Regions from separate parts of the Paenibacillus sp. ATY16 genome, predicted to be linked through region 3. Evidence: predicted binding sites of a transcription regulator. Region 3 holds the regulator's gene; each other region holds the start of a gene.
The links. Region 3 encodes Rex, which represses fermentation and respiration genes when NADH is low (regulators of the CRP and FNR family bind a similar motif). Its sites were predicted from a motif close to TTGTGAAATATTTCACAA; they were not measured.
Positions count from the first base shown of each region.

Region 1: a site for Rex is predicted at 2,913-2,930, ahead of CFI03_RS03120 (DUF1641 domain-containing protein). Genes of this name have one in related genera too.
Region 2: a site for Rex is predicted at 2,975-2,992, ahead of nadA (quinolinate synthase NadA). Genes of this name have one in related genera too.

Region 1 is NZ_NMOK02000004.1:21,165-31,562, reverse strand. It holds gene CFI03_RS03130 (cation:proton antiporter) at 1-1,045, opposite strand, end outside; gene CFI03_RS03125 (NAD(P)/FAD-dependent oxidoreductase) at 1,210-2,388, opposite strand; gene CFI03_RS03120 (DUF1641 domain-containing protein) at 2,412-2,834, opposite strand; gene rpsR (30S ribosomal protein S18) at 3,072-3,356, opposite strand; gene ssb (single-stranded DNA-binding protein) at 3,375-3,908, opposite strand; gene rpsF (30S ribosomal protein S6) at 3,945-4,229, opposite strand; gene CFI03_RS03100 (YjzC family protein) at 4,415-4,600, shown strand; gene CFI03_RS03095 (NAD(P)/FAD-dependent oxidoreductase) at 4,951-6,270, opposite strand; tRNA gene CFI03_RS03090 (tRNA-Ser) at 6,372-6,462, opposite strand; gene CFI03_RS03085 (DUF951 domain-containing protein) at 6,530-6,748, opposite strand; gene CFI03_RS03080 (mechanosensitive ion channel family protein) at 6,738-7,613, opposite strand; gene CFI03_RS03075 (putative Se/S carrier protein) at 7,641-7,880, opposite strand; gene yyaC (spore protease YyaC) at 7,993-8,610, shown strand; gene CFI03_RS03065 (DUF4446 family protein) at 8,611-9,093, opposite strand; gene CFI03_RS03060 (aminotransferase class V-fold PLP-dependent enzyme) at 9,122-10,279, opposite strand.
Region 2 is NZ_NMOK02000020.1:53,148-63,545, forward strand. It holds gene CFI03_RS11635 (ABC transporter ATP-binding protein) at 1-746, shown strand, start outside; gene CFI03_RS11640 (ABC transporter permease) at 753-1,847, shown strand; gene CFI03_RS11645 (ABC transporter permease) at 1,844-2,806, shown strand; gene nadA (quinolinate synthase NadA) at 3,058-3,996, shown strand; gene nadB (L-aspartate oxidase) at 4,043-5,659, shown strand; gene nadC (carboxylating nicotinate-nucleotide diphosphorylase) at 5,652-6,536, shown strand; gene CFI03_RS11665 (type III pantothenate kinase) at 6,533-7,303, shown strand; gene hslO (Hsp33 family molecular chaperone HslO) at 7,306-8,205, shown strand; gene CFI03_RS11675 (peptidylprolyl isomerase) at 8,225-9,199, shown strand; gene cysK (cysteine synthase A) at 9,360-10,298, shown strand.
Region 3 is NZ_NMOK02000002.1:340,275-350,672, forward strand. It holds gene CFI03_RS02500 (tetratricopeptide repeat protein) at 1-285, shown strand, start outside; gene dinG (ATP-dependent DNA helicase DinG) at 301-3,162, shown strand; gene CFI03_RS02510 (redox-sensing transcriptional repressor Rex) at 3,159-3,818, shown strand; gene CFI03_RS02515 (amidohydrolase) at 3,787-5,100, shown strand; gene CFI03_RS02520 (cell wall elongation regulator TseB-like domain-containing protein) at 5,100-5,633, shown strand; gene CFI03_RS02525 (hypothetical protein) at 5,768-6,307, shown strand; gene CFI03_RS02530 (AAA family ATPase) at 6,300-7,799, shown strand; gene CFI03_RS02535 (3-hydroxyacyl-CoA dehydrogenase family protein) at 8,043-8,915, shown strand; gene CFI03_RS02540 (acetate/propionate family kinase) at 8,916-10,124, shown strand; gene CFI03_RS02545 (DnaD domain-containing protein) at 10,162-10,398, shown strand, end outside.

The sequences.
Region 1 (10,398 bases), on a different contig from region 3:
GCAATAATCCGGACTCCAATCCCGATGCCGCTATAATTAACGCCACCTCGCCCCGCGATACCATTCCCGCTCCAATCGTAATGGAAGACCGGTTATTAAATCCCGTAAGCCGAGCGCCTAGACCGCCTCCGAGCAGCTTTGTAATCGCCGCAACAATCGTTACAAGCACGATGAAGAGCAGCTGCTCCCCTACGCCGTCAAAGGTTATATGCAGCCCGATGCTTACGAAAAAGACCGGCACGAATAACGTATAGGCAATCGGCTCTACCTTAGACTCCACCTGATGCTTGAATGGCGTTTGCGATACGGCAATACCGGCGGCAAATGCCCCGATAATGCCTGCAATCCCCATCTCTTCCGCGAAGTAGGAAAAGGCAAAGCAGATGATCAATGCGGCGCTCATGGCCGTTTCCGTTACCTTCAGCGGCGCAAACCATTTCAGGAATCGCGGCACAAGCAGCCAGCCCACTAGCCCGATAACGACAAAGAATAGTACCTTCTTGCCAATCAAGAGCCCCAGAGATACATCATTAGCCGGTATTAGGAAGCTCATCATGACCGCCAGCAGAATGACAACAAGCACATCATCCACCACTGCAGCGCCCAGAATGGTCGTCCCTTCCCTCGACTGCAGCTTATCCATCTCCTTCAACGTCTGCACCGATATGCTTACCGAGGTCGCGCATAAGAGCAGCCCCAGAAACAGCGCCTCGTTGCTTGATAGTCCAAAAGCTGCCGCAATCCCGTATCCTCCAACAAAGGGCAATAGGATGCCTCCAACCGCTACGGCAAAGGAAGGCTTCCAATTCCTTCTCAGCTGATCAAGATCCGTTTCGAGACCCGCAATGAACATAAGCAGCAGCACGCCGATTTCCGAGAAATGTCCGATAAAATCATCCGGTTTCACCCATCCCAGCACAGCCGGTCCGATGAGAATGCCTGCAATTAGCTTTCCTAACACGGCCGGCTGTCCCAGCCTGACTGATAACGCGCCAGCCAGCTTGGTTGATACGATAATAATAGCCAAATATAGAATGAACTCCATTTCCGCTCCTTCCTCCTTCTTTTCAGCATAACAAAAGGAGCCTGCTCCTATGCAGACTCCCGGAAATAGGCAGAAGGAGCCTGCAGTGGCAGGCTCCTCCAAGGTCATGCTTATTTTATTATTACTACGCGCGAACCACGAAACGGTTTCGCTTTTCAGCAAAATTATTTCAAGAACGAGAACAGACCGTTTACGTGAGTCAGGTAACGAACGTTACTTGCTTCTTTCATCAGTGTAGCCGCTGTACCTCTCAGCTTCAACTGGCTTGCACCGATTGTACCGATTGCATCTTTGCGGCCAAGGCTCGCAAGTACGCCGGAGTTAACGAATTGGAACGATTTCATCGGGATACCTTTCGCTTGCGCGAACAGGTTGTAACCGATGCACTCGCCCATTTGCCATGCGATTTGCGCGCTTGGCGGGTACGGACGGCCTTCTGGACCCATAACGAACGCGTTGTCGCCGGCCAGGAAGATATCCGAGTGGGATGTCGATTGCAGGAATTCCGTTACCGAAGCGCGGCCACGGTTTACTTCGATGCCACAGTTAGCTACTACAGGGTTGCCTGTGACGCCGCCTGTCCATACGAAAGTATTCGTTTCGATGGAGCTGCCGTCTTTCAGCATAACTTTGTTGCCTTGAACCTCGGTTACCGCTACGCCCATGATCAGGTTAACGCCACGGTTAGTCAGGCTGGATTTCGCGCGCTCAAGAAGGTCAGCCGGGAAGCCCATCAGAATAGTTGGACCAGCTTCGATGTTGTACAGGGAGATTTCGCTCTTGTCAACGCCGTACTGTTCACACCATTTTGGAAGCATATCAACGATCTCGCCGATCAGCTCGATGCCTGTCAGGCCGCCGCCGCCAACAACGATTGTTGCGTCTGCTTTGTTTTTCGATTGCGCGTAAGCTGCGATGCGGTTTTGGATATGCGCGCTAACGGCTTTCGCTTCTTCAACCGATTTCAGCGTCAGGCTGTTTTCTTCCAGGCCAGGAATGCCGAAGAATGCTGTTTCGCCGCCGAGAGCGACAACCAGCTGGTCGTATCTAACTGTGCCGTTGCCAGCCAGCTTCACTTGTTTTTTCTCCGGATCAATGTTATCTACAGTGTCGATAACCAGGTTGATCGATTTGCCTTTCAGCAGTTTATCCAAAGGAAGAGCTACGTTTCCTTCGTTTACGCCGCTAACAGCCAGACGGTGAAGCTCGGTAATGATTTGGTGGTAAGGAGTTTTGTTGATCAATGTAATTTCAGCTTCTTCAGCCGAAATATATTTGCGAGCTGTCAGTGCGCTAAGAAGACCGCCGTAACCGCCGCCAAGAATTAAAATTTGCTTAGCCATGTTTACCCTCCGCTCTTGTATGATTAACCGTTTTTACGCTCAGCCAATACGTTCAGGAACGATTGGGCGAAACGAAGCGTTGCTTGTACTTGCGGATCCTTCAGCATTTTCAGAATGCCAAAGAGACCAATTGTAGAGTTGTCGGCTTGCGCGCGGTCGCCAGCTTCAACAGCTGCGTTAGCGATGCCTTTAGTCGTGTCTACGATTGGTTTAACGAATTCGCCAAAGCCATGAACCATATCGTTCACAAGAACTTTGTCGTTAGCTACGGTAGTAGCCACATCATAAGCTTTAGTAAGCAGGGTTACCAGTTCTGCCAGTTTAGGCAGGTTTTCCACCAATTGAGTCAGCGATTGCTGAATTTCTGGCTTCAACAGTTGCTCAAGCACGTCCAGTTCACGTACGGAACCGGATTCTTCAGGTAATTTCGTTACGGTTTCAGACATACGAATGCATCCCTCTTTCCATCTGTAATCGATCAATTGATTTACTTGCATAAGCCGTTATTCCACATCTGTCATTTAAAGTGAAATTATTCACAATGAAGACCCAACATCATCGCCGACTTGTATGCACGAACTATATCTTATTGTATTCCTCTTCCGCCAAATGATCAATTCCTATTTTATAAAATAAAAGAAAAAAAGCCCATTGGTTTCCCAATAGGCTTTCTTCCAAAAGAACTACTCAGTTGTGTACGGCAGCAAAGCCACAGTACGAGCACGCTTGATAGCAACCGTCAGCAGACGTTGGTATTTCGCGCTAGTTCCAGTTACACGACGTGGCAAGATTTTGCCGCGCTCGCTGATGAACTTTTTGAGCAGATCAGTATCTTTATAGTCAATGTGAGTGATTTTGTTCACAGTGAAGAAACATACTTTACGGCGTTTGTTGCGTCCGCCTTTACGGCCGCCGAATTTGCGTTCTGGACGCTCTCCGTCTCCGCCTTCTCTTTGCTTGAAGCTCATTCGAACCCATCCTTTCGATTAAAATGGCAAGTCATCTTCTGATATATCGATCGGTCGACCGTCATCCGAGAACGGATCACGGCTGTTGTTGTTGCGTGGAGTACTAGGCTTTCCGCCGCCGCCGTTACCGCCACCATAAGGAGCGTTACCGCCGCCGCCGCCAAAAGATCCTCCGCCGCTGTTGTTATTGCCTCCGGCATAACCGCCACTCTCTTGCGGAGCTCCGCCTTCACGGTTAGATTCCAAGAAGCGAACGTTATCGGCAATAACTTCCGTCACATAGACGCGTTTACCTTCGTTGTTCTCGTAGTTACGCACCTGAATGCGTCCTTCTACCGCGGTTAAGCGACCTTTACGCAAGTAATTAGCGCATGTCTCAGCCAACTGCCGCCAAGTTACGACCGGAATGAAATCCGCTTCGCGCTCGCCCTGACCGCTCGTAAACGGCCGGTCTACTGCTATCGTAAATTGCGTAACTGCTACACCCGCAGGCGTATAACGCAATTCGGGGTCTCTTGTTAATCTGCCAATCAGTATTACACGATTCAACATCGCCTCTGGACCTCCCAATCGAACATCTAGCGTGGATTAAGCAACGTCTCTGACGATCAAGAAACGGATAACTTCATCCGTAATTTTCATGATGCGGTCAAGCTCATTAACAACTTCGTTGTTCGCGTTGAAATGAACCAGAACGTAGTAACCATCACGAATCTTATTGATCTCATACGCAAGACGGCGTTTACCGATCACATCTTGCTTCGTGACTTCCCCGCCATTGTTAATGATGCCACTGAATTTGTCGACGATGGCTTGAACGTTTTCTTGCTCAACGTCCGGACGAATGATGTACATCACTTCATATTTGCGCATTGTGTTTCACCTCCTTTTGGACTAAGCGGCCCCCGAAAGGGCAAGGAGCGAGATTATTACTCGCATCTACACAGTATAGCAAATCGCCTACTCATTGACAAGTCATCCGCCGTTCCCGATTTCTGCCTTTCATGTCCGCACCTTCTCCGGTGAATAATAAAAATCCGATAAGGAGGTGAACGAGTATGGGCGAATGGACAATATTTTCCCCCGGCGACCGTGCGCCAAACGACGGCGTCTATATTGAAACAGGCGATAATTCTTACCATATGGGTATCAACAATCCGCAGAAGGTGAGTCTTAAACGCGGAGAGAAATTTCCGGAGACCTCGAATCATGAGCGCAGATGGAAACGGATGGGCCACAATTAATTTTTGAACAGCCCTGAATAAGATCTTTAGCTCCCGGACATCATAATTATCGACGGTGAAGAGAGGTGTGGTTCCATTGGACCTGAATAGGGGCAAGGACTACTAGAGAATTTGACTACTCATCACTTGAGAAGCGAGGCGTTGTGCTAAATACACATTGCTGTAACACACGAGCAATCGCGATCGGAAAAGCGATACCTAATGGAATTGTGTACCGATCTGTGAAGATTGCACCTGGTTTTCCGTTGTATGAAGGCGATAATTCATCGAAACTTACAACACCGTCGAAAAAGGGACTCGCTAGAGTCCCTTTTTTCCGTTTCGGCAATGACAAGCATGAATGAATTCTCTCAAGCGTTCCGACCTGCCAGCAGCCGGCCCACATAAACGCCGCTTGCCGCTGCCTGGGATAAGGAATGCGTTGTCCCTGAACAGTCTCCGATAACATAAAAGCCTTTAATATTCGTCTCGAACTTATCGTTTGTCTTTATTGCCGGTGAATACAGCTTCCCGTCAATGGCGTACAAAATGGTATCTTCATCAATGGGTGCCCCCAAGAGCTTCTCCAACGCGTCCAGAAACGCCAGAGTAGCCTCTATATACCGTTCCGGCAATTCTTCCCTCAGCTCCGCAAACTCAGCCTCCAGCGTCGGCATAACGCTTCTGACGGCAGCTTGGCCTTCGAAGGACTGGTACTGCTGCCCTCTACGGAGCGAACCAAGCCTTTGAGCTGCAATCCGATTCCGCCCCCGGTTAATCCCGCCGACGATATTTTTCAAATAAGCATCTGCTTCGTCAAGCGTAGCAAATCGGTTCGGCACAAACAGGGTAAAGTTCAGGTTGGAGCTACCCTCCTCCTTCTCGCGGAAGTTTTGTCCGTCCGGCATTGCCAGTCCTTCCTGAAGCTTGAGCACAACCCTCCCCTGCGGATTCATGCAATAAGTCGTAGCTGTGCAGCCCTCTCTTTCGAAGCTAAGCTTGGTCTCGAAGGAACGCTGAAGAATCGAAGCCAGCTGGTCGCCCTTCATCTCGATGCGAAGCCCCAGATCAACTCTTGCTTCTCCCCTGCCAATTCCAAGACTCTCGCATTGATTGGTAAACCATTCGTTCCCGCTCCTGCCGGTTGCCACAATTACTTGCCCGGAATCAATAACCGTTCCATCAGCCAGTTCTATGGCAAATCGCCCTTCCTCCTTCGGATAAATTCGAACGGGCTCTGCCTCAAATCTCATCGCGATTCGTGAATCCAAGTATTCGTACATGCGCTCTAGAACGGACCTAGACAGTTTTGTTCCCAGATGCCGGGTTTTTGTCGTCAGTACGCCAAAACCAGCTTTCCGTGCCCGCTCAGACAGTTCCGGATCATAGGTGCTGTACAGCTCCGACGCGCCTGCTCCGTACTTGCAGAGGATCGTATCCACGTCATCCATCAACCGCAGCGCAGCTTCGTACCCGGTCTTCCGCTCCAGCTCTCCGCCGAAATCATTCGTATAGTTATATTTCCCCTCCGACAAGCCAAGGCCGCCAAAACCGATATAACTATCGCTTCGTTCGCCAAGCTTCTTGCCTTTATCCAGCATTAATACCTGCAGCCCGCTTGCGGCTAATTCATGGGCGGCGAATATGCCGCTGACACCTGCTCCGATAATCGTAATATCATACCGACTCATTTCACTCTCACCTGTTTCTTCTGAAGATACAAAAAAGCTCCTACGTGATCTCGTAGGAGCCTTCTTCTTTATGTAACCGCCTAAGCGTTATGGACGAAATATGGCGGAGAGGGTGGGATTCGAACCCACGCACGCTTTGACACGCCTAGCTGATTTCGAGTCAGCCCCCTTGGGCCTCTTGGGTACCTCTCCGTTTGTGTCAAGCAAAAACTATATTATCACAGGCCTTGTCCCAATGCAACTGTTTTTTCAAAAAATATTAAGCCTGTTCGTTTTGCCCGGAATCCGCTGCGGAACGCAGTACTTTCTTCATATTTTTCTCGAACTTTGCTCTGGGAATCAGAACGCTATGCTTGCAGCCGACGCATTTAATACGGATATCCATCCCCATGCGGATAATTTCCATTTCATTGGATCCGCAGGGATGCTGCTTCTTCATTTGAACGATATCGCCCAGTTCGAATTGTTTACGCTCCATTCGGATCGCCGCCCCTTTCATTGCGATGATACGTTACCATTCGCGGATACGGAATGTCAATTCCGTGGCCGTCCAGCACTTTCTTGATATAAGCGTTTAATGCCCTTGCTACAATAGCTTGCGTATTAGGAAGACATTCTGCCGTTACGCGTACCTTCACCTCGGTTGAAAGCATGGTCTGAATACCCAGCACCTCCGGAGGCTTAACGAGATTGTCATTTTCAAACCGCTCGAGTTCTCTACGGATAATCACTATCGCTTTCTCCGCGTCCTCCTCATAACCGATCGATACATCAATAAACGCAATTGAATTATGCATCGAGAAATTCGTAACCTCATTGATCATGCCATTCGGAATTATATGCACTTCTCCCGTCCAGCTTAGGATCCGTGTTGCCCGTAGTCCAATGACCTCGACCGTTCCTTTGAAATTGCCCGTCTGAATGACATCGCCAACCGCGAACTGATCTTCAAATATAATAAAGAACCCCGTAATAATATCTTTCACTAGACTTTGGGCACCAAATCCGATAGCAAGTCCAATGACACCGGCCCCCGCGAGCAGCGGCGCCAACTGTACGCCAAACTCGTCAAGCACAAGCATGCCGATAATGAAATATCCCGCATAAGAGATCATGTTTTTGACCAGCTTGCCTACTGTCGTCATTCTTCTGGTTTGAAGGACCATCCGGCTCTCCGAGCGATTTAATACGACCCGGTCAATCGTTTTGTTCGCGGTCCAGATAATAACCTGTCCAATGATGATTATAAGCGCAATGCGCAAGACCGATTGTCCAAAACCTTCCCATGTTGTCTCGCTTGTCATCCATGCCGCAACATCTTTATAGTAGGCTTGAATATCCATTTTACCGCACCACCATCCTTGCACATCCTACAGGTCAACTTGTTCATACCCGTCCTGAATTGGTTTGAAAACTCCTCTTATTTCTACATTCTCCGTTTCGATAACATGCTTGACCGTTTCCAGTTCTTCTCCCGGAAAATGAATCGATAACGCGCAGCCAGCCGTAATTTCTTTCGGAGTTGGGCATATATCGATTTCGACCTCCGCGTATTCCAGCAGCATCTCCGCGCGCAGCGCTTGCTGTGTCGAATCAAAGGCGATTAACATCGCGATTCTCCTCTCCCTCACCTCATAGAACGAAACTATTGGCTTCGCGACGTATAAAATGGTTGTCCTATCCATATACTAGTATCATATTGGCATTTATGGAGGGGATTCTATGAAACTATCTTTTATGAAGGATATACCGTTAAAGGTTCCTTACACGGAAGCGAATGCTGTTGGTCAAATCGTCAACCGGCTATCTCTTATGATCGACGAGATGTCCGCCGGGCGGCCTATCGTAATCGTGTGCGTTGGAACAGACCGTTCTACCGGCGATTCTCTTGGCCCACTGATCGGCACGACCCTTTCCAAGTATCAGAGCCCCTACTTCTCCCTATACGGCACCTTAGAAGAGCCCGTACATGCCATGAACCTCGAAGAGACACTCCATCAGATCAATCGCACTTATCAAAAACCGTTTGTTATCGGCATTGACGCCTGCCTTGGGCAAGTATCCAGCATCGGTTCGATACAAGTAGGCACAGGCCCCGTAAGACCTGGCGCCGGCGTAAACAAGGAGCTCCCTCCTGTTGGCGACATCCATATTACAGGCATCGTTAACGTGGGCGGATTTATGGAGTATTTTGTCCTGCAGAACACGCGTTTACATCTGGTCATGAAAATGGCCGACATCATCGCTTCCAGCGTATTCTCCTCCATCATGAACAGCATCCATGTCTCTGCACGCTCCAGAGAACAGGCAGCCGCCTTGGAACATCCGGGCACTAATTAATTACTTCGCTTCAGCTATTGCCTTGCGCTCTTCCGGAGTAAGGGTATAATTCGATTCGCCTTTGCTTACCGGCTTGGCATACACGTAAGTATTCTCCCGGCTGTGCAGCCCTGAGATCACTACCCCATCCTGCGCCGCATTTACCACAGCAATCGAGAAGCTAAGATCACTACCCTGATCGGCGAATGCATTGTAGCGCAGTACACCAACGCGGCCTTTTTCCTGCTGCTGCACTTCTTTCATCTGTTCCATTTGCTTCAGGAGCTTCTCGCTTTGCAGCTCTTGCGCCGTAATGGACTGCTTCAGATCGATAATGACTTCTTCCAGATTCGTAATGCCCGTGTTGCCCATCACTTCCACATACTGCTTTCTAAGCTTTTTCAGCCTTCTGCCAACAATTGAAATTCTAATCAATAACACGATGACCAACAATGCTAGTACAACCGTAACCCCATTCATCGGGTTATTCGTCCACTCATCCATTTCGAACTTCCGCCCCCAGAAAATTATGCTAAGAATATTGCTTCCGTATTTCTTTCACTGCTGCAACAAGGGCATCCGCTTCTTGCTCTGTTGTAAAACAACCTACGCTTGCTCGTACTGCGCCTGTTCCTGTTGTACCTGCACAGGCATGGGCCAGCGGTGTGCAATGAAAGCCCGCTCTAACCGCAATTTGATAATGCTGATCAAGTATAAAGGACATTTCAGACGGATCGATTCCGTCGGCTACGAATGCGACTATCCCCGTTCTTTGCTCGCCAAGCTTTGGCCCAAGAACCTTAATCCCATCCACTTCTAATAGTCCGTCCATTATCCGCTGGGTTAATGCCCATTCCTTAGTATGGATGTTATGAACCGTCTCATGCAGAACATATTCGACACCCGCCTTGAGACCTGCGAGGCCGGGTGTATTTTGCGTTCCTGCCTCATACCGGTCAGGACGCACGCTAGGCTGCTCAGGAGCCTCAGATTGACTCCCTGTTCCGCCATGCAGCTGAGGAACGAGATCAACGTTAGGATGGATGTACAGACCTCCTGTGCCTTGTGGGCCAAGCAATCCTTTATGACCAGGGAAGGCCATCATATCGATTCCCATCGCCTCTACATCAATCTCAAGAATGCCAGCGCTTTGAGCCGCATCAACAAGGAGCTTTATGCCCTTTTTTCGGGCCAGTTCGCCAATTTGAGCGATTGGTGCAATGGTGCCGAGCAGATTAGAGCTATGGTTAACTATAATTAATGAAGTTTGCGCAGTTATGGCCGAAGCAATCCGTTCCACCTGAATTCTGCCTGCCTCATCTGACTCTACATACGTAACATGAATACCTAGAGCGTGCTTTAAATACTCCAGTGGCCTTCTTACCGAATTATGCTCAACCGAAGTAGCAACCACATGGTCCCCGCTTTTCACCCAGCCCTTGATTGCCATATTTAATGCGGCTGTCGTATTTGCGGCAAATGCTATATCATTCGGATTTTTAATCCGAAACAGCTTCGCTAATTGCTTCCTCGTATCAAACAAGACACGGCTAGCTTTTACAGCCATCCGATGACTGCCTCGTCCCGGATTTGCCGCTTCATGCAGCATGGCATGCTGCATCGCCTCCAGTACAGCCGGCGGCTTTGGCCACGAAGTTGCAGCATGGTCCAAATAGATAATCCTTTCCACCTTGTTCCATCCTCCTCTCTCTCTCTTTCCTCTCAAATTTCCTTCCCAAATACCATAACAGAACATAAGAATAGCATACCTTAGTTTAATCTTTCAGTACAAAGATTACAACTTTGGTA
Region 2 (10,398 bases), on a different contig from region 3:
TGAAGGGCGATCAAGGCAAGCAGGTTCTCGATGGCATCAGCCTTGATGTTCGCGCCGGCGAGATTCTTGGTATCGCTGGGGTTGACGGCAATGGCCAAAGCGAGCTTATTTATGCGATTACGGGGATGCGCGGCGTTAACGGCGGAAGCGTAAAACTGAACGGCAAGGAAATTACGAACCGAACGCCGCGCGAAGTGTCGCTGGCCGGTATCAGCCATATTCCGGAGGACCGGCACAAGCATGGTCTTGTCCTTGATTTTACGCTGAGCGAGAACATGATTCTCGGCAGTTATTTCGATCCGCAGTTCGGCAAGAACGGCTTTATCGACTTTAAGGCGATGGACACGCTGGCCGATAAGCTGGTCAATGAATTTGATGTCCGCGGCTCCGGTATCCATGCGAAAGCGCGCTCGCTCTCCGGCGGCAACCAGCAAAAGGCGATTATCGCCCGCGAGCTCTGGAAAAACCCGGACCTGCTTATTGCGGTTCAGCCAACGCGCGGTCTCGATATCGGCGCGATCGAATACGTACATAAGCGGCTTGTCGAAGCGCGGAATGAAGGCAAAGCGATTCTGCTCGTTTCCTTCGAGCTGGATGAGCTATATTCCTTGTCCGACCGAATCGCGGTAATGTACGAAGGACGTTTGATGGGTGAAGTGGATGCCGATCATCGCGACGATCAGCAGCTTGGCTTGATGATGGCAGGCGATGCATCCGCAGTAGCTGCAACCGAAGGGAGGAAGTAAAACGAAATGAACACGATGAGAAAAATATTCGACAAGTCTTCCTTCCTCGTGCCGCTCGTGGCGATCATCCTTGGTCTTATCTGCGGCGCGCTTGCGATGCTTGCGGGTGGATACGATCCTTGGATGGCGTATACTGCCTTGGTGAAGAAGCTGTTCGGTAGTCCTTACGATATCGGCGAAGCCATCCGTGCGATCACGCCGCTAATCTTTACCGGTATCGCGGTAGCTTTTGCTTTCCGTACAGGCCTCTTCAACATTGGCGCCGACGGTCAGTTTTTAATGGGGATGACAGGCGCAACGATTGTCGGGGTAACGCTTGATTTGCCATGGTATATTCATGCTCCGCTAGCGATTATCGTAGGAGGGCTGTTTGGCGGCCTGTGGGCGGCGCTCGCCGGTTATTTGAAGGCAGCGAGAGGCGTTAATGAGGTTATCTCCTCCATTATGCTGAACTGGATCGCCCTCTTCCTGTCCAACTATATCGTAGGCACGTATCTCGTCATGGAAGGCCAACAGAAATCGAAGCCGGTTCACGAATCGGCGCTTGTATCGATCAAGTGGCTGTCCGAAAGCATGGGCAATGCCCGTATGCATTGGGGAACACTGATTGCGCTCATCGGTGTGGTCGTGTTTTACGTTATCTTGTGGCGCACGAAAAAAGGCTACGAGCTCCGCGCGGTTGGCCTCAATCCGAACGCCGCGCTGTATGCGGGGATGAACGTTAACCGCACGATCATTACTTCGATGTTTATCAGTGGCGTGTTCGCCGGACTTGGCGGCGTATTCGAGATTCTTGGCGTCTTTGGTTACCAGACGGTTATGGCCGCGTCATGGGGTTACGGCTTTGACGGTATCGCGGTTGCTCTTCTTGGCGGCAATACGCCAATCGGCGTATTCCTTGGCGCCGTGCTGTTCGGCGGATTAAGCTACGGCTCGGCCGGCATGAGCTTCGGAGCGAATGTACCGCCGGAGATTGTACGGATCGTTATCGGGTCCATTATCTTCTTTGTCGCTTCGCATGGACTCGTGAAGTTCTTCCTGAAGCCGTTTATGGCTCGCCGCTCGAATAAAGGCAAGTCGGAAGGAGGCAGTGCCCTGTGAACGCACTAGATACAATCGGACAATTAATTAGCATTACGCTTGTTTTCTCAACCGCTCTGATCTTTACCGGACTTGGCGGCGTGTTCTCGGAGCGGTCCGGCGTCGTGAACATCGGCCTTGAGGGACTTATGATCGCGGGCGCTTTTGGGGCTGCCGTATTCGCCGATCAAGCCATTCAGGGCGGAATGAAGCATGGCGCTCCGTGGATCGGACTTCTTGCCGGTCTGGTTTTGGGACTTGTGGTGTCTCTGCTGCATGCGGTTGCCACGATCACGTTTAAAGCCGACCAGACCATTGTAGGCGTCGTTATTAATATTTTGGCGGCGGGCCTTGCCATCTATCTGACGAAAAGCCTTTATGAAGGCTCCGGACAAACACCAACCCTGGAATATGTGTTTAATCCGGTCGCTATTCCGGGACTATCGGATATTCCTTTGCTCGGCAAAGGTATTTTCACGGCTTACCCAACCACTTATATTGTGATCGGTGTTGTTATTCTCAGCTATATCGTTCTGTACCGTACAACCTTTGGCCTTCGCCTCCGTGCGGTGGGCGAGCATCCAAGCTCGGCTGATACGGTTGGCATCAGCGTAACGAAGTACCGTTACATCGGCGTTATGCTGAGCGGTGCATTGGCCGGACTTGGCGGTGCAACGATTGCTCTGACAACAACAAGCAACTTTGCCCATAATACGATTTCCGGGCAAGGCTTTATCGCGATTGCGGCCGTTATTTTCGGCAAATGGAATCCGCTTGGCGTAGCCGGAGCGGCGATCTTCTTCGGGATGGCGCAGGCGCTTCGGAACTGGGCGCAGCTGTTCGAATGGTCGCATCATATTCCGAACGAATTTTTCTATATGCTTCCGTATTTGCTGACGCTTCTTGTGCTTGCGGGCGCAGTGGGACGCTCGGCAGCGCCAGGTGCGCTGGGCGAGCCGTATGATCCGGCGAAAAGGTAGCCGGAATCCCTTTGCGGCAGCCGTTTATGCCCTCTTCTCCACTTCATGCAAAATTTGCTGTGGAGAAGAGGTTTTTTTATTGTCTAAATACATTGACAGCATCCTGCACCTGGAGTAAATTAAACCTTAACAAAAGAATCATAAATAGGCCATTGACTTTGAAATAGTTTGTGCATCAATTCACAAAGTCTGGATAGCCATAATCGGAATGGGACTCATCGCCCATCCCTCATAAGAGGAGAGGATCAACTGTGGAAGCACTGGCGCTGGAACGCAAGGCGGAACAGAATCGTGAACTGCGTGAAAGGCTCATGCAATTGAAGAAGGAACGCAATGCCATCATTCTTGCCCATTATTATCAACGAGACGAAATTCAAGAGGTGGCCGATTTCCGCGGGGACTCGTTCCTGCTCGCGCAAAAGGCTGCACAAACCGATGCGGACGTTATTGTTTTTTGCGGCGTTCATTTTATGGGAGAGAGCGCGAAAATTCTGGCTCCTAACAAAACCGTCATTATCCCCGACGAACGGGCCGGCTGTCCAATGGCCGACATGGTTAACGTGGACGGCTTGCGCAAGCTGAAGGCACAGCATCCGAACGCGACTGTTGTTACGTATATTAACTCTTCTGCGGAAATCAAAGCGGAGACGGATATTTGCTGTACCTCGGCCAACGCCGTTAAAGTGGTGAATTCGGTTGAAGGCGATGAAGTCATCTGGGTACCGGACAAAAACCTTGGCCACTACGTGCAGCAGAACACCGACAAGAAAATGATTATCTGGGAAGGTTATTGCAACACCCATGATATGCTGACGGTGAAAGACGTTGAAGAGATGAAGGCGAAATATCCGAACGCTCAATTTGTCGTGCATCCGGAATGCCGTCCGGAGGTTGTGGAGCTTGGCGATTTCGTCGGCAGTACAACGGCTATTATTAAATATTGCAAAGAATCGGATTGTCAGGAGTTTATCGTTGGTACGGAAGACGGTACCGGCTACCAATTGCGTCTGGACAGCCCGAACAAGACTTTCCATTTTGCATCCAAATATTTGGTTTGCCCGAACATGAAAGTGAACAACTTGAAGAAGCTGGTGAAATGCCTGGAAACCATGCAGCCTCAAATTTACGTTCCTGATCATGTTGCGGACGAGGCCCGTAAGTCCCTGGAGCGCATGTTACTCGTTAAATAGGAGGAGCATGCGCTACTCCTATGCTTGGAGGCGCATTACGAAGATGATGATACCAAGATATCTTGTTGATTTGTCACTCGAGGACTTGCCGGTAATAGAGAAGGACGTTATTGTGATCGGGGCCGGCATCGCCGGTCTTTTTACCGCACTTCGGGCAAGCGAGAATAACCAGTCTGTCTTAATGATTACGAAAAAATCGCTGCTCGACAGCAATACGCGTTACGCGCAGGGCGGTATCGCGGCCGTCATCTCGGATGACGATTCCCCGGCTTACCACCGAGAGGATACGCTTATCGCGGGGGCCGGCCTCTGCTCCGAGGATGCCGTTAACGTTCTGGTTCACGAAGGGCCGGAAGGGGTTAACAATCTGATCAGAATGGGGACGCAGTTCGATCTCGAGAACGGTGAATTCGCGCTGACCAAAGAAGGCGCGCATAGCCAGCGCCGCATCCTTCATGCCAACGGCGATGCGACGGGTTACGAGATTGTGCGCGCTCTCTCGGAGAAGGCGACGGCCGACCCGGGCATTGACGTGTGGGACGATCATTTCGTGATCGATCTTGTTACGCAGGATGGCGAATGCTGCGGAGCGATCGTGCAGAAGCCCGACGGGCACCGCTTGTACGTAAGAGGCAAAGCGACGATTCTCTGCTCCGGCGGGACGGGACAATTATATCGTTATACAACGAATCCGGATGTCGCAACCGGAGACGGCATTGCAATGGCTTACCGGGCAGGTGCGCTTATTCAGGATATGGAGTTTGTGCAATTCCATCCGACTTCGCTGTGTTATCCCGGCGCTCCGCGTTTCTTGATCTCGGAGGCCGTACGCGGTGAAGGCGCTTATCTGCGCAATATCCGGGGCGAGCGGTTCATGGACCGTTATCATCATCAGCTGGAGCTTGCGCCGCGCGATGTCGTGGCACGCGCTATAGTAAGCGAGATGGAAGAGACGAAATCCACTTTCGTCTATTTGGATATCACGCATGAGTCGCCGGAAATGGTGAAGCATCGTTTCCCTACGATTTACGAATTCTGTCTGCAGTACGGGCTGGACCTGACTACCGACTGGATCCCGGTTGCGCCGGCTGCCCATTATATGATGGGCGGAGTCAAAACCGACCTGTTCGGGGAAACCAATATAAGAAGACTGTTTGCATGCGGAGAAGTATCGTCTACCGGCGTTCATGGCGCGAACCGCCTGGCGAGCAATTCGTTGTCGGAAGCGATTGTGTTCGGCAAACGGATCGTAGACAGCATTATGAAGTTGCCGCAGCTGGAGACGAAGCCTGTTATTGAAAAGGAACAGCCGCGCAGCGGCGCGCCTATGCAGGCGGTAGTCGAGAAAAGGCTGAAGCTGCAGAAGGTGATGGTGCGGTATGCCGGACTTCGCCGTGACGCTCATGGTCTTGAGAGAGGGCTCGAGGAACTGAAGCGCCAGCTGCCGTTCTTCCAATCGGTTCTGACCAAACGCGAGGAATACGAGTTCGCCAACCTGCTGACCTGCGCGGTTCTGACTACGGAATCCGCGCTTCAGAGGGAAGAAAGCCGAGGCGGTCATTTCCGGGAGGACTTCCCGGAGAAGAATGACGAGGTGTGGCGCAAGCATACCGTAATGCAACGGCTGCAAGGAACGACAGAGGAGCGAATTATTCATGTTTGATACAACATTTGGCACCTATAACCATGCCCTGCGCGAGCAAATCCGCGGCTGGCTGGCCGAAGATATCGGAAGCGGCGATATCACGACGGCAACTACCATCCCGATGGGCTCTCAGTCGACAGCGGTGATCCATGTGAAAGAGAGCGGGATTATTGCCGGTCTTCCGGTTGCGCGGATCGTTTTCGAGATTGTAGACCCGGCGCTTCGGTTCGAAGCAAAAGTACAAGACGGCGAGTATGCGGAAAAGGGTACGGTGATCGCAACCGTAGAAGGCAGTACCCATAGCCTGCTCACCGGCGAGCGTCTGGCGCTTAACCTGATGCAGCGTATGTCAGGCATCGCAACAAAAACGAATGCTTTCGTAACGGCGTTGGAAGGCTTGCCGGTCCGTCTTGTGGACACGCGCAAAACAACGCCCGGCCACCGAATGCTGGAGAAGTATGCGGTCCGAGTTGGCGGAGGGGCAAATCACCGGTTCGGTTTATATGACGCCGTAATGATCAAAGATAATCATATCAAGGGCGCGGGCGGAATCCGCCAGGCTGTTGAAGCATCCCGCGCGGCGATCCCACATACAATGAAGATCGAGGTAGAGGCGGAGTCTCTTGAACAAGTGGAAGAGGCTCTGGCTAGCGGCGCGGATATTATTATGCTCGATAACATGGCACCGGCGCTGATGACGGAAGCGGTAAGCCTCATTAAGTCGCGCTCGCCTCATGTTATAGTAGAAGCATCGGGCAACGTGCGTTTGGATACGGTTCGCGCCATTGCAGCTTGCGGCGTAGACGTTATTTCCGTCGGCGGCTTGACCTATTCGTTTAATGCCCTTGATATCAGTCTGGATTTGAATGAGAAAAAAGGAGGCGCGCGGACGTGATTTTAGTAATCGATGTGGGCAATACAAACATCGTTCTGGGCGTCTATAAAGGCAAGGAACTGCTGCATCATTGGCGGCTCAGCACGAACCGCTCGGCGACCGTTGACGAGTACGGCATGAACATACACAATCTGTTCCACTATGCGGGAATCCGGATGGAGCAGATCGAAGGCGTTATTATCTCCTCGGTTGTTCCGCCGCTCATGCGTGCCCTCGAGCAGCTATGCATGAAATATTTGCGCAAGACGCCGCTTGTCGTGGGTCCGGGCGTTAAAACAGGGCTTAATATCCGCTATGAGAATCCTCGCGAGGTCGGAGCCGACCGGATCGTGAACTCCGTTGCGGGTATCGTGAAATATGGCTCGCCGCTTATCGTTGTCGATTTCGGCACGGCCACAACGTTTGACTATATCGATGCTTCGGGAAGCTACCTGGGCGGAGCGATCGTGCCCGGCATCGGCATTTCCACGGAAGCTTTGTACCAGCGTGCGGCAAAGCTGCCGCGTATTGAATTGGTCAAGCCGAAGAGCGTCATCGGCCGCAATCCCGTTACGTCCATGCAAGCCGGTATCATCTACGGTTACGCGGGACAAGTTGACGGTATCGTGAACCGGATCAAAAAAGAATTTCAAGTGAGCCCGCGCGTTGTAGCAACAGGAGGGCTTGCGGAGTTAATTAGCACGGAATCGGAAACGATAGAAGAAGTCGATCCACTTCTGACGTTGGAAGGATTGCGCATTATTTACGAACGGAATCAGGAGGGATAACCATGGAGCAGTTACCAGACGTACTCGTCCGGGGTACGGCGTGGGGAGGTAAAATTCGCGTATTTGCAGCCTGCACAACGCAGCTTGTAAACGAATTGCAGCGGCGCCATCAAACATTGCCGACTGCAACAGCAGCCTTCGGGCGCACGGCTACGGCTGCCGCCATTATGGGAGCCATGCTGAAAGGCGAGGAGCAGCTGACGGTAAAAGTAAAAGGCGACGGTCCAATCGGCCAAATCGTCGTTGACGCGAATGCGCACGGCGAGGTGCGCGGGTATGTCGATAACCCGGATGTCCTGTTGCCAAGCAACGAGCACGGGAAGATTGACGTTGCCGGCGGGGTAGGCCGGAACGGTTATCTCCACATTATCAAGGATCTCGGCCTCAAGGATCCTTATCTCGGCAGTGTACCGATTGTATCGGGCGAGCTGGGCGAAGACTTCACTTATTATTTCGCCGTATCCGAACAGACGCCTTCCGCAGTTGGACTTGGCGTGCTTGTAGAGCCGGAAGGAAAAGTCACTCATGCAGGCGGTTTTATTTTGCAGCTTCTGCCGGGCCTTACCGATGAGGAGATTACCCGTCTTGAGCAGGCTATCGGTTCCATTCCGCATGTGACGAAGCTGATGGAGCAGGGCGAAACGCCGGAGGGTATCCTTCGCAGGCTGGTAGGAGACGATCTGCATATCCATGATTCGCTGGAATTGAAATTCCAATGCAAATGCTCGCGGGATCGGGTGGAGCAGACACTAATCAGCCTTGGGGCGTCGGAGCTGGAGCAGATTATTGAGGAAGACGGCAAGGCAGAGGTGGTCTGCCATTATTGCAATGAGGCTTACACGTTCGACCGGGAGCAGCTGCAAGAGCTGCTTGACCAGGCGAAGCCAAAGCTCGTGCAATAATGCCGGAGGCAATGGGGAAATGAAGAAATACGGGGTATTAAAAGCAGTTGTTGTTCTTCAAGCGATCTGTATGATCGTATTAAGCGTTGCGGTTATTGTGAAGCTGTCTCCGTTCTCGGACGATCCCGACAAGCATGATCCCGATTCGGAGACAAAGGCGCAAGCCGGGGATACGCCAAGCGATTCCGATCTCTCGCGCAGCGAAGGAATCGCCGCAACGGTAGGCGGGTTTCCGATTACGGCAGCGGATTTGGCCGATCAGCTTAAGCGGCAGTATGGCGATAATGTACTGCGGACCATGATGGTTCGCAAGGCGATTGACCTGGAAGCTGAGGCTCAGCAGTTAAGCCTGTCCTCCGAGGAAGAGGAGAGGGAGCTTACCGCTATGATGGACGGCTATGATAGCGAGGAAGTTTTTTATGAAGTAATGAAAGAGCAGCTTGGCATGACGAAGAGTGATGTAGAGGAAGATATAAGGTACCGTCTGCTGCTCGAGAAAATTGCTATTCTGACCGTTAATCTGTCCGAAGTGGAGATCGAGAATTACATAGCGGCTCATCCGGAGCAATTCGCGGACCGGCTAAGGCTTCATGTGCAGTGGATTGTCACGGATACGGAAAAGGAAGCAGACGATGTGCTTGATAAGCTTACGGCCGGCGATACGTTCGAACAGCTTGCGCTGGAGTATTCGAAGGATGCGAATACAGCGGATACGGGCGGCGACCTCGGTCTTATCGATTCGGATGATCCGTTCTATGATGCCGATATGCTGGAGGAAGCCGGCAGGTTGCAGACCGGCGAGTCGACCGGACCCATTAAGGTGTCGGAAGGCTATGCGGTTATTCGCGTGCTGGAGCGGCAGAAGACGGACGGCCTGTCCGGCCATGTCCTGTACGATACCGCCCGCAAGGAGCTGGCGCTGTCCAAAGCCAAGCCGCTTAACGAGATCGAGGATGATTTGCTCGAGAAATACAACGCAGAGATTACCCCTTAGGAGCACTTATCTATCATCTGGAAGCCGCCCACTGGGCGGCTTCTCCCTTTTCCTGTCAATTCAAGAAAGAAACTATTGACAACGGATGCGAGAGATTGATAAGATGTTAGTAGTGAAAAAACCAACTAAATTAGTCGGAATAAGGGAGGCAATTATTCTCATGGCTAGAATCGTTAACAGCGTAACTGAACTTATTGGTGATACACCGCTTGTCCGTTTGAACCGTCTTGTACCGGAGGACAGCGCGGAAATCTATGTAAAGCTTGAGTACCAGAACCCGGGCGCAAGCGTTAAAGACCGTATCGCGATCAGCATGATCGAAGTAGCGGAGCAAGAAGGCGTTCTGAAGCCTGGCGATACAATTGTTGAGCCTACAAGCGGCAACACGGGTATCGGTCTTGCGATGGTAGCTGCGGCAAAAGGCTACAAAGCGATCCTCGTTATGCCTGAAACAATGAGTATCGAGCGCCGCAACCTGCTTCGTGCTTACGGTGCTGAGCTTGTTCTGACTCCAGGATCCGAAGGCATGAACGGAGCCGTTCGCAAAGCGGAAGAGCTGGCGAAAGAGAATCCGTCCTACTTCATTCCGCAACAGTTCAAGAACCAAGCTAACGTAAAAGTACACCGCGAAACAACAGGTCCGGAAATCGTTGAAGCGATTAACTCGCTTGACGGCAAGCTGGATGCTTTTGTTGCCGGTATCGGTACTGGCGGTACAATCTCGGGTACGGGCGAAGTGCTGAAGAAGAACTTCGAAGGTATCAAGATTTACGCGGTTGAGCCTGCTGCATCCCCGATCCTGTCGGGCGGCAACCCAGGTCCTCACAAAATCCAAGGTATCGGCGCTAACTTCGTGCCGGATATCCTGAACCGTGAGATCTACGACGACGTTATTACCGTTGAGAACGAAGAAGCTTTCGAGTATGCACGCCGTGCTGCAAAAGAAGAAGGTATCCTGTGCGGTATTTCTTCCGGCGCTGCGATCTTTGCTGCTCTGAAAGTAGCGAAAGAGCTCGGCAAAGGCAAACGCGTTATTGCCGTTGTTCCTTCGAACGGCGAACGTTACCTGTCCACGCCTCTGTTCAACTTCGAGAACTAATATTGTCTCCTATAAGTCCCCCGTTCTTAGGAACGGGGGCTTTTTGACGTTTGCGGAGGCTTTTTGTATACTTAGCAAATCATAGCTGATCGGAGGGAAT
Region 3 (10,398 bases):
CTGGCAATGACGCATATGCATCTGCAAAATTGGAGTGAGGCGCAGCGGCATTTCCAATTGCTGGTTTCATTAACGGACTATCCGAAGTGGCGTGCTTTAGGCTATAATGCCCTTGGGTGCATTCAAGCGATTTATATGAATTTAGAGCAGGCGGAGCAATTTTTCATTAAAGCATACGAAACCTGCCCAAGCTTCAAGGACCCGTTAAACAATTTGAAATGTTGTAAAGAAACGCCGCAGCAATTATCCTTATTTTTCGGCAGTACCGAGCTTTGCTGCTTATGAGGGGATAGAAACGTAATGAAATTCGCAGTATTGGATTTGGAAACGACAGGACATAGCGTCAGCGACGATATTTTGCAGGTGGGTTTGGCCATGCTGAACGACAACCTCGAAATCGTTGAAACCTACAGCTCCTTTGTACGCCCTACAATAGAAATTCCGGCATTTATTACGCAGCTGACCGGCATCGACGCCGCTATGGTGGCGGATGCTCCGGAATTGGATGAGGTGCTTCTGCAGCTCATCCCTCATTTGGAGGATGCCGTGCTGGTCGCTCACAACGTTAACTTCGACGCCGGATTTTTGAATCAGGCGCTTGACCGTTGCGGCTACCATCCGTTTATCGGACGGCGGCTGGATACGATTGAGCTGCTAAGAATTTTGTATCCGTCGATAACGACGTACCAGCTGGGCGCCGTAACCGAGCTGTTCGGCATTGCGCATGATCAGCATCACCGTGCCGACAGCGACGCGGTAGCGACAGCCGAATTATTTGCTCAATCCGTACAAAAGCTCAGACAGTTGCCGCTGCTTACTTTGCAGCGGCTATCCTTTCTTATAGACAATGGGAGCGATCTGAGCTGGTTTATGGCCGAGACGTTGAAATATGCCGAGCTTCATACCTCTATCGACATGAATGCTTATCAATATTTCAATCAATTTGCCCTCAAAGCCGGGGAATGGACCGAGGAGCAGCCTGCCCGCGCCGACCAGGAGGAGGATCCGCTTAAAGACGTGTCCTTCGAGCAATATTTGGACGGTATCCGGCAGCGCTTTATGGAGAAGTATCCGAATTACGAAGAGCGTGAAGCGCAAACAACGATGTTCCGCGAGGTTTACGATTCCTTGTGCAATGACCGCCATCTGCTGATCGAAGCGGGCACGGGCACAGGCAAATCGCTAGGTTATTTGATTCCGGCGCTTTATTACGGTATTCAACAGGAAAGCAAAATCGTAGTCAGCACTCATACGATTAATCTGCAGGAACAGCTTCGTCAGCGGGACGTACCGCTGCTTCGCGAGATTTTACCTTTTGATTTCCGTGCTTCAATCTTCAAAGGCAGGGGCAATTATTTGTGTCTGCGGAAATTTGAAAGTAAAATCAATGCGAAGGATCTAGTTGCTCCCATTGATGATGCCATCACGGCATCGCAAATGGTCGTTTGGCTTAGCGAAACGGAAACCGGCGATCAGGAGGAACTGAACTTCGGCAATAAAGGCGCAGATTTCTGGTCTACCGTGGCAAGCGACGCGGATTCTTGCCTTAACCGTCAATGTCCGTGGTTTAAGCGCTGCTATTACCACCGCGCCAAGCATGAATCCAATATTGCAGATGTATGTATTACGAATCATTCCATGCTGTTTACGGATGTTCAAGCGGATCACCGTCTGCTGCCAAGCTACAGCCACCTGATTATTGATGAAGCGCATCACGTGGAAGAAGTGGCGGGCAAGCATCTTGGCATGCAATTAAATTATTTCTCCTTGACGCACCAGACAACAAGGCTGTTTAAGGATGCCCGTTCCGGCCTGCTTCCGGCGCTCAGACTTCGTCTTCAACAGGAGGATGACGAACGGGTTCAGGCATGGACGGAGACGATCGATACGGTTATTCCCGTGTTCCAGGACGTAAAGGAGCATTGGGATAAGCTCTTTGAGCTGCTGTATGCCTTTGTGGGAGAGTCGGGAGAGGCCGGCAATGATAACGGTCAGGCCGTATGCCGTTTGCGCAGCGATACCCCGCCAAAGGGCTGGGACGACGTTCTGACGATTGAGAACAATGTGCATACCGAGCTAAGCCGCGTTGTGAAGACGGTGGATAAGATGGCATCGGATATCAAGGACCGGCTTGACGATCAATCGATACAGGGACTGATTACGGATTTAAACGGCGTAGTCCGTGATTTGACTCGGGTCAAGGATGATCTCCGAACGTTCCTTAAGATGGAGCAGAACTCGGAAGTCTATTGGATTGAGGCAAGCACGACATACCGTTACCGTTCCGTTCATTTATACGCGGTACCGGTCGACGTAAGCAAGCAGCTTCAACAATATTTCTTCGACGTGAAGGACAGCATTATTCTTACATCCGCAACCTTATCCGTTCATAAATCGTTCCAATATGCGGAAGAGCAGCTTGGGCTGGAAGGCTTTGAAGAAAATAACCGGCTGAAAACCGTGCAGCTTCCGTCGCCCTTTAATTACCGGGAGCAGGCATTGGTTATTATCCCGCGTAATTTCCCGACCCTGAAGGGTTCGGCGGGCGACCCTCAATTCATCTCGATGCTGGTAAGCTCGCTTGCCGACTCTGCGGTTGAGACAAAAGGCCGCATGCTTGTGCTGTTCACTTCTTACCGGATGCTGAAGCAGGTCTACGAGCCGCTTAAGGAAGCTTTGGCCGGCTCCGGCATTCAAGTGCTCGGCCAAGGCATTGACAGCGGCAACCGGACGAAGCTGACGAGACGGTTCACCCAGCAGCCGGAGACGGTTCTGCTTGGCACAAGCAGCTTCTGGGAAGGGGTGGACATCCCGGGCGAAGCACTGACTTGCCTGGCTATCGTCCGCCTGCCGTTTCAGCCGCCTAATCATCCGCTTGTTGAAGCGAAGTCGGAGCTCTTGCAGAAGCAGAAGCAGAATCCTTTCATGAAGCTGTCCATTCCGCAAGCGGTTATCCGTTTTAAGCAAGGCTTCGGCAGACTTGTACGGACGGCGAAGGACAAAGGAATAGTTATTATCTACGACACACGCGTCATTGATACGTATTACGGCAAGCACTTCCTCTATTCGCTGCCCGGTCCGAAGATCGAAACGATGCATATCGACCAGATGGTACCGCGGATGCGGGAATGGCTGCAAACGGAAGAGGAGGAAATCGGGTGAAGCAGGCGAAAATATCGGAGGCCGTTGTGAGACGGCTTCCCATCTACCTGCAGGTGCTGAACGAATTGTATAACCGTGAAGTGCAGACGGTTTCGTCGCAGGAGCTAGGGCTTAAGCTGGACCTTAATCCAGCTCAAATCCGAAAGGATCTTGCCTATTTCGGGGACTTCGGCCGTAAAGGCATCGGTTACGACGTCTCTTACCTGATCGAGAAAATTCAGCAGATTCTAAAGCTCGACCAGCGGATTAACGTTGCGCTTGTTGGCGCCGGCAATCTCGGACATGCCTTGTGCAACTACAATAAGTACTCCAAGGACAACATGAAAATTGTCGCGGTCTTCGATGACCATCAGAACAAGATAGGCACGATGATCAACAATTTGACCATTCTGCCAATGGATAAGCTGAAGGAGACCGTTCAGGAGAACAATATCCGGATTGGCATTATTACGGTCCCGGGTCCGGAAGCGCAAAACGTGGCCAATCAATTCGTGGAGGCAGGAATCGAGGGCATCCTGAATTTTGCTCCGGCGATTTTGCGTTTGCCCGAGCATATCCGCATTCACCATGCGGACTTTACGAGAGAGTTGCTCAGCTTGGCTTATTATTTGGAGAAGGAAAGGAATGAGCAGGAAAATGGCGCAGTTGTGGATTGAGAACGGCCTGTTTGTAACAATGAACGATGCTAATGAGGTTTTCCGAGGCCACATGGTCGTTACGGACAACCGAATTACATATATCGGAGCGGAGGCTCCAACTGGCCTGGATGAGCAGGTTGAGCGCATTGACGGCAGTAAGCAGGCATTTATGCCGGGACTTATTAATACGCATGGCCATGCCGCCATGTCGCTGCTTCGCGGCTATTCGGACGACCAGAATCTGCAGGTATGGCTGGAGCAGAAGATGTGGCCGATGGAAGCCAAATACGTCGACCAGGATACGCGTGCTGGCAGCGCGCTTGCGATCGTGGAGATGCTGAAGACGGGAACGACCGCTTTTGTCGATATGTACGATCGCATGGATCAGGTTGCGCAAATGGTGGAGCAATCGGGAATCCGGGGTGCTTTGACGCGCGGCGTAATCGGATTGTGCCCGGAGGAGATTCAACAGGCGAAGCTGAAGGAAGCGATTGCTTTTGCCCGTGACTGGAACGGTAAGGCGGACGGCCGAATCACAACGATGATCTCTCCGCATGCTCCTTACACTTGCCCTCCTGATTATATTGAGAAGTTTGTGCAGGCAGCCCATGATTACGATCTGCCGGTTCATACCCATATGTCAGAGACGCTTGCCGAAGTGGAGCAAAATGTACGCGATTACGGTTCCCGTCCGGTTGAACATCTGGACAAGCTTGGTTTCTTCTCGCGGCCGGCGCTTGTTGCGCATGCCGTGCATCTGAACGATGAAGAGATTGCCCTGCTGGCCGAGCGCAACGTTGCCGTATCCCATAACCCTGTCAGCAACCTCAAGCTGGCAAGCGGCGTGGCCCGCGTTCCCGAGCTTCTTCGCGCAGGCGTGACGGTGTCGCTTGGGACGGACAGCGTAGCAAGCAACAACAACCTGGACCTGTTCAAAGAGATTAAATTTGCGGCGTTGCTCCATAAAGGAATCTCAGGCGATCCGACCGTCATTCCGGCGATGGAAGCATTGCGAATGGGAACCGTCTACGGTGCCCGTTCGATCTGGCAGGAAGGCAGCATCGGGCAGCTTGCGGAAGGAATGAAAGCCGATTTTATCGCGATTGATCTGGAACAGCCCCATTACTATCCGCTTACGGATATCGTATCCCACCTTGTTTATTCCGGATCCGGCCGGGACGTCAAGCATGTATGGGTAGACGGCAAAAAGGTTGTTCATAACGGCGAATGCACGATGATGGACGAGGAAAAAATCCGCTTCGAGGCACAGGCCAGCTTTGAACGGCTGCTCAACGCATAATGAGAGCGACAACTAGAAAACGTCAGCCGGTGATGAGTCCGAAGCGCTGGCTGGCTGTTTTCCTTGTTGCTCTGGTTGCTGTCATCGCGGTAGTCATTATGTACTACAACACCATTCAGCAGCCGTTCTGGAATTCGGAGAATCCGATCCGGAAAGAGGCAAAGGAAGCAGCCGGCTTGACCGAGGTATCATCCATCACGAAGCAGGTTTGGGATACGACATCGTGGATCGTGAAGGGCGAGAATGACGCGAAAGAAGAAGTTTACGTATGGCTGATCGGTCCGGACAAGACCGTTCAAACGGTCAAAGCCTCCGAAGCAACGGATAAAGATGCCATTAAGCAAGCCGTCTTGCAGAAGAAACCCGATGCGGCGGTCAAACGCATTCAACCGGGAACTTTAAACGGCCAGCTCGTTTGGGAAGTATTTTATTCGCAAGGCAAGAATCCCGAGAAATACAGCTACGATTTCTATGATTTCCGCAGCGGTGCTTACGTGACCGAATATCATCTTCCCGCCAAAACAGCGAGCTAGCCGCAATAACGCGGCTGGCTCCGCTTCCTGTTTTTACACCGCCTCTTTGATGTCGTTATATGATATACTTTCGTATGGCAGAGTTGATATACGTTAGTGTTGCTATATAACAGATATAGAGGAGGAAACCAACTATGAAACTTCGTATTGTCCCGTTCGTGCTTTCCGCTGTAGCTACAGCCTTGCTGCTATTCGGTGGATGGATGTTATATAAGCAGTTCGCCGTTGTTTCTCCTTTCCAGAAGTCTATTGGACAAATTGAAGGCATTGCTTCGGCGAATGCTCCTACTATAGATCAAGACCGCGTTTCGGTGCAGGTAACCCTTAAGCCGGATGCGAATTTGAAAGACGTTTACGAATCCATTTCCAAAGAAGGCAAAGAGGCGATTGGCAGCCGCGAGCTGTCGCTCGACATTACGAATCAAGCGCCAAGCGATCAATTAGAGAAGGTGTGGTCTTCGGTTCTGTTTAATGTGGCCGAAGCGATGGAAAAGAAAAACTACTCGGAGATTCCGAATGCTCTTCAGAAAGCAACCGCGGATCACGCGGGCATTACATTCGAAACCGCGCTTGACGATAACAATGTGTACATTACGCTGAAGGATGGTAACTCGACGAAGTATGTAGTGCTTCCACGCACTCCTGCTATGCTGGAGGTGTCGGCTAATGCGTAAATATTGGATTGAGATTACGGCAGGCTTTGTTCTGATGACAGTTGTTTTCCTTGCTTTCAGAGGAGTTAATATTTTCCCTGTCCTGCTGCTTGCTTGTTTGGCGGGGGGAGTCTGGTTTGCATCGCGCGGAGGCAAAGGACGTATGACCGCTCTGCCGGGGTCTAAGCGCAGCAAGCAGATTCACGCGGTATCCATCAGTTTTGATCAGATTGGCGGTCAAGATAGAGCCAAGCAAGAGCTTACCGAAGCTTTGGACTTCCTGGTTAAACAAGACGAGATTGCGAAGCTTGGCATTCGCCCGATGAAAGGGATTCTCCTTACAGGCCCTCCGGGCACAGGTAAGACGCTGCTTGCGAAGGCAGCCGCCCATTATACGGATTCCATCTACCTGGCTGCCTCGGGCAGTGAATTCGTCGAGATGTATGTGGGCGTAGGTGCGGGACGTATCCGAGATTTGTTCAAAGAAGCTCGCGAAAAAGCAAGAAAAGCAGGCAAGAAAAGCGCCGTTATCTTTATCGACGAGATCGATGTTATCGGAGGCAAGCGGGACGGCGGGCAGCATCGGGAATACGATCAGACGCTGAACCAGCTGCTTACCGAAATGGACGGCATTCATTCCGACGAGGCGCCGCGTATCCTGATTATTGCCGCGACGAACCGCAAAGAGATGCTGGACAGCGCGCTTCTCCGTCCAGGGCGTTTCGACCGTCATATCGGCGTGGATCTGCCGGACAAGAAAGGACGCCTTCATATTTTGCGTCTGCATGCGGCCAATAAACCGCTTGATGAGTCGGTTGACCTGGAACGAATCGCATCCGAATCGTTCGGCTTCTCCGGTGCCCAGCTGGAAAGCGTCATGAACGAAGGCGCAATCTACGCGATGCGCGAGCAGAGCGGGACGATCTTGGAGCAGCATCTGGCGATGGCCATCGATAAAGTCATGATGGGCGAGAAAACGGACCGCGAGGCTACGGCGGAAGAGCGTGAACGTGTTGCCCTGCACGAACTTGGTCATGCTATATCCGCAGAGCTGGTTCGGCCGGGAAGCGTATCTCAGGTGGCTTTGTCGCCGCGTGGTCAAGCGCTTGGTTATGTCCGTCATAACCCGCAGCAGGACCGCTATCTGTACACGAAAGAGTTCTTGGAAAGCCAGATTATGATCGCGCTTGGCGGCGCAGCCGCCGAAGAGATTTTCTACGGCGGACGCAGCACCGGCTCCCGAGGCGACTTCGATCAAGCGATGAATATCGTTCGCACGATGGTGGAATCAGGACTTACGGAGCTTGGTATCATTGACGCCAACATGATGACGCCGGACAAATGGGCGAACATTACCCGTTCCATCCTGGATGATCTGATGAGCAAGACAAAAGCGATGCTGGAAGCAAAACGCGAAGTATTTGTTCAATCCCTGGATGTGCTGATCAAGGAAGAAACGCTTGGCGGCGACGATTTCCGTGCTCTTCTAAGCCGGTTGTCCCAAAGCGCATAATAGTGGTATACCGCAATGAACGGCAGTTCATGTTAAACTGCCGTTCATTTTTTGGTGTAAAGGCAACAAAATCGAAAAGCGCATAAATCGTTCATTTGTTGTTCATGAGGTGTTCAAGATCCGTTCATCCTTCCGCCTTCATTCTTTGACTAAAAAAGGGTATAATGGATGCGAGGTAGAGAGAATTATTCTCAATCACACCCAAAAAGAGAGAAAACATACGAGGAGAGAATTTACAGAACTATGGCAATTAAAAAAGTTGGCGTTATCGGCGCCGGTACAATGGGGCAAGGTATTGCGGAAATGCTCGCATCTAAAGGGCTGGATGTGTATGTAATCGAAAGCTCGGAGGAACGCTTAACATACGGTATGCAGATGATCGAACTCAACCTGGATAAGCAGATTGAGAAATGGGCTCTGACGCAGGCTGAGAAAAAACTGATTCTGAATCGTATCCATACATGCACGAGCTATGAGGACCTGACTTCCTGCGAGCTGGTTATCGAATCTATCACCGAGGATTTGGAAAGCAAAAAGCAGGTCATCAAGAAGCTGGACGAGATTTGCGACGATAACGTCATTATTGCCAGTAATACCTCCACGCTTAGCTTAACCGAGCTGGCAAGCGTAACCGTCCATCCGGAGCGCGTTATCGGCCTTCACTTTATTTATCCGGTATCCAAGATCGACCTGGTTGAAATTGTCCGCGGCCTGAAAACCTCCGATGCCACGTTTGACGCAACGAAGGAATTCGTGGATGAGGTGATTCAGAAAAAAGGAATCATGGTGTTCGAGTCGCCAGGTTTTGTAACAACCCGTCTGATCTGCCTCTTCATTAACGAAGCGCTGCATGTTCTCGAGGAAGGCGTAGCATCGGCCGAGGATATCGACAATGCGATGCGTATCGGCTATTCGTTCCAGAGCGGACCTTTCGAGATGGCGGACCGCTTTGGCTTAGACTCCGTCCTTGCTGCCCTTGACCGGATGTTCCGCGAGTACGGGGAATTGAAATACCGTCCGTCCATCGTCCTGAAGAAGATGGTGCGCGGTGGACATCTCGGCGTGAAATCGGGCGTCGGATTTTTCAAATATGACAAGGATGGAGACCGTATCTAGATGAAAGTACTCGTAATCAATGCAGGAAGCTCTTCGCTGAAATATCAGCTTTATAATATGGAGAATGAGACGGTGCTTGCGAGCGGGCGCGTCGAGAGAATCGGAATGGATTCCTCGATCGTGACCCACGAACCTCCAGGCAAGCCGGACGTGACGCAAGTAAGCGAGATTCTTGACCACATCACGGCGGTTAAAAAAGTGATCGACATGCTGACGCATCCCGAGCATGGCGTAGTAGCTTCGATGGGAGAGATCGACGCGGTTGGGCACCGGATCGTGCATGGCGGCGAGGTGTTCAAGAGCTCGGCGCTTGTAACGGCTGAAGTGAAGCAAGAAATCAAAAAGCTGTTCGATCTTGCTCCGCTTCATAATCCGGCGCATATGATGGGCATCAACGCGGTAGAAGCCAATATGCCTAACGTTCCGCAGGTGGTCGTGTTCGATACCGCCTTCCATCAGACCATGCCTAATACTTCCTACTTGTATCCTATTCCTAGAGTGTTGTACCGCCGCCATAAAGTGCGTCGTTACGGCTTCCACGGAACATCGCATCAATATGTCAGCCGGAAGGCTGCCAAGTTCCTTGGCAAGCCGCTAGAGTCGCTGAAGATGATCTCCTGCCATATCGGCAACGGGGCAAGCGCAACGGCCATTCTGGACGGCAAGTCGTTCGACACCAGCATGGGGATGACGCCGCTGGAAGGCTTGATGATGGGTACGCGCAGCGGTGACCTGGACCCGGCCATTGTTCCGTACGTGATGAACAAAGAAGAACTGACGCTAAGCGAAGTGAATTCGATGCTGAACAAACACAGCGGCATGCTTGCGATCTCCGGCATCAGCAGCGATATGCGCGAAATCGTGGAAGCAATGGGCGAAGGCGACGCCAACGCCAAGCTGGCTTTCGATATGTATACGTACCGCGTCCGCAAATATATCGGCGCTTACGCGGCAGCGATGAACGGCGTTGACGTTATCCTGTTTACGGCAGGGGTTGGGGAGAACTCGAACGTTCTGCGCAAGGCGGTATGCGAAGGCATCTCGTTCCTGGGCGTTGAGCTGGACGAAGAACGAAACAATATTCGCAGCAAGGAAGTACGCGAGATTTCGACGGATGCTTCCCGCGTGAAGGTGCTGGTTGTACCGACTAACGAGGAGCTGCTAATTGCCCGCGATACGTATGCGATTGTGAAAGGCGAGTCCAAATAAGAATAGCAGTAGTTAAGGTAGCGGAGGGATCGGTTGCATGAGCAATGAGGACATGTGGAAGGCCTATTCGCGGGGGATGGCGGCCGTCATGAATGAAGGGGGCGTGCATGTATCCGCGCTGCTTCTACGGTCTTACCGCCAATTGAATTTATCCGATACGGAAGCCATGCTGCTGCTGCAGCTTATGCTGTTCGGAGAATCGGAAGGGATTGAATTCCCCACAATGGAGCAGCTGGCGGAACGTACCGGCTCGACGACCAGAACCATTGAGCAG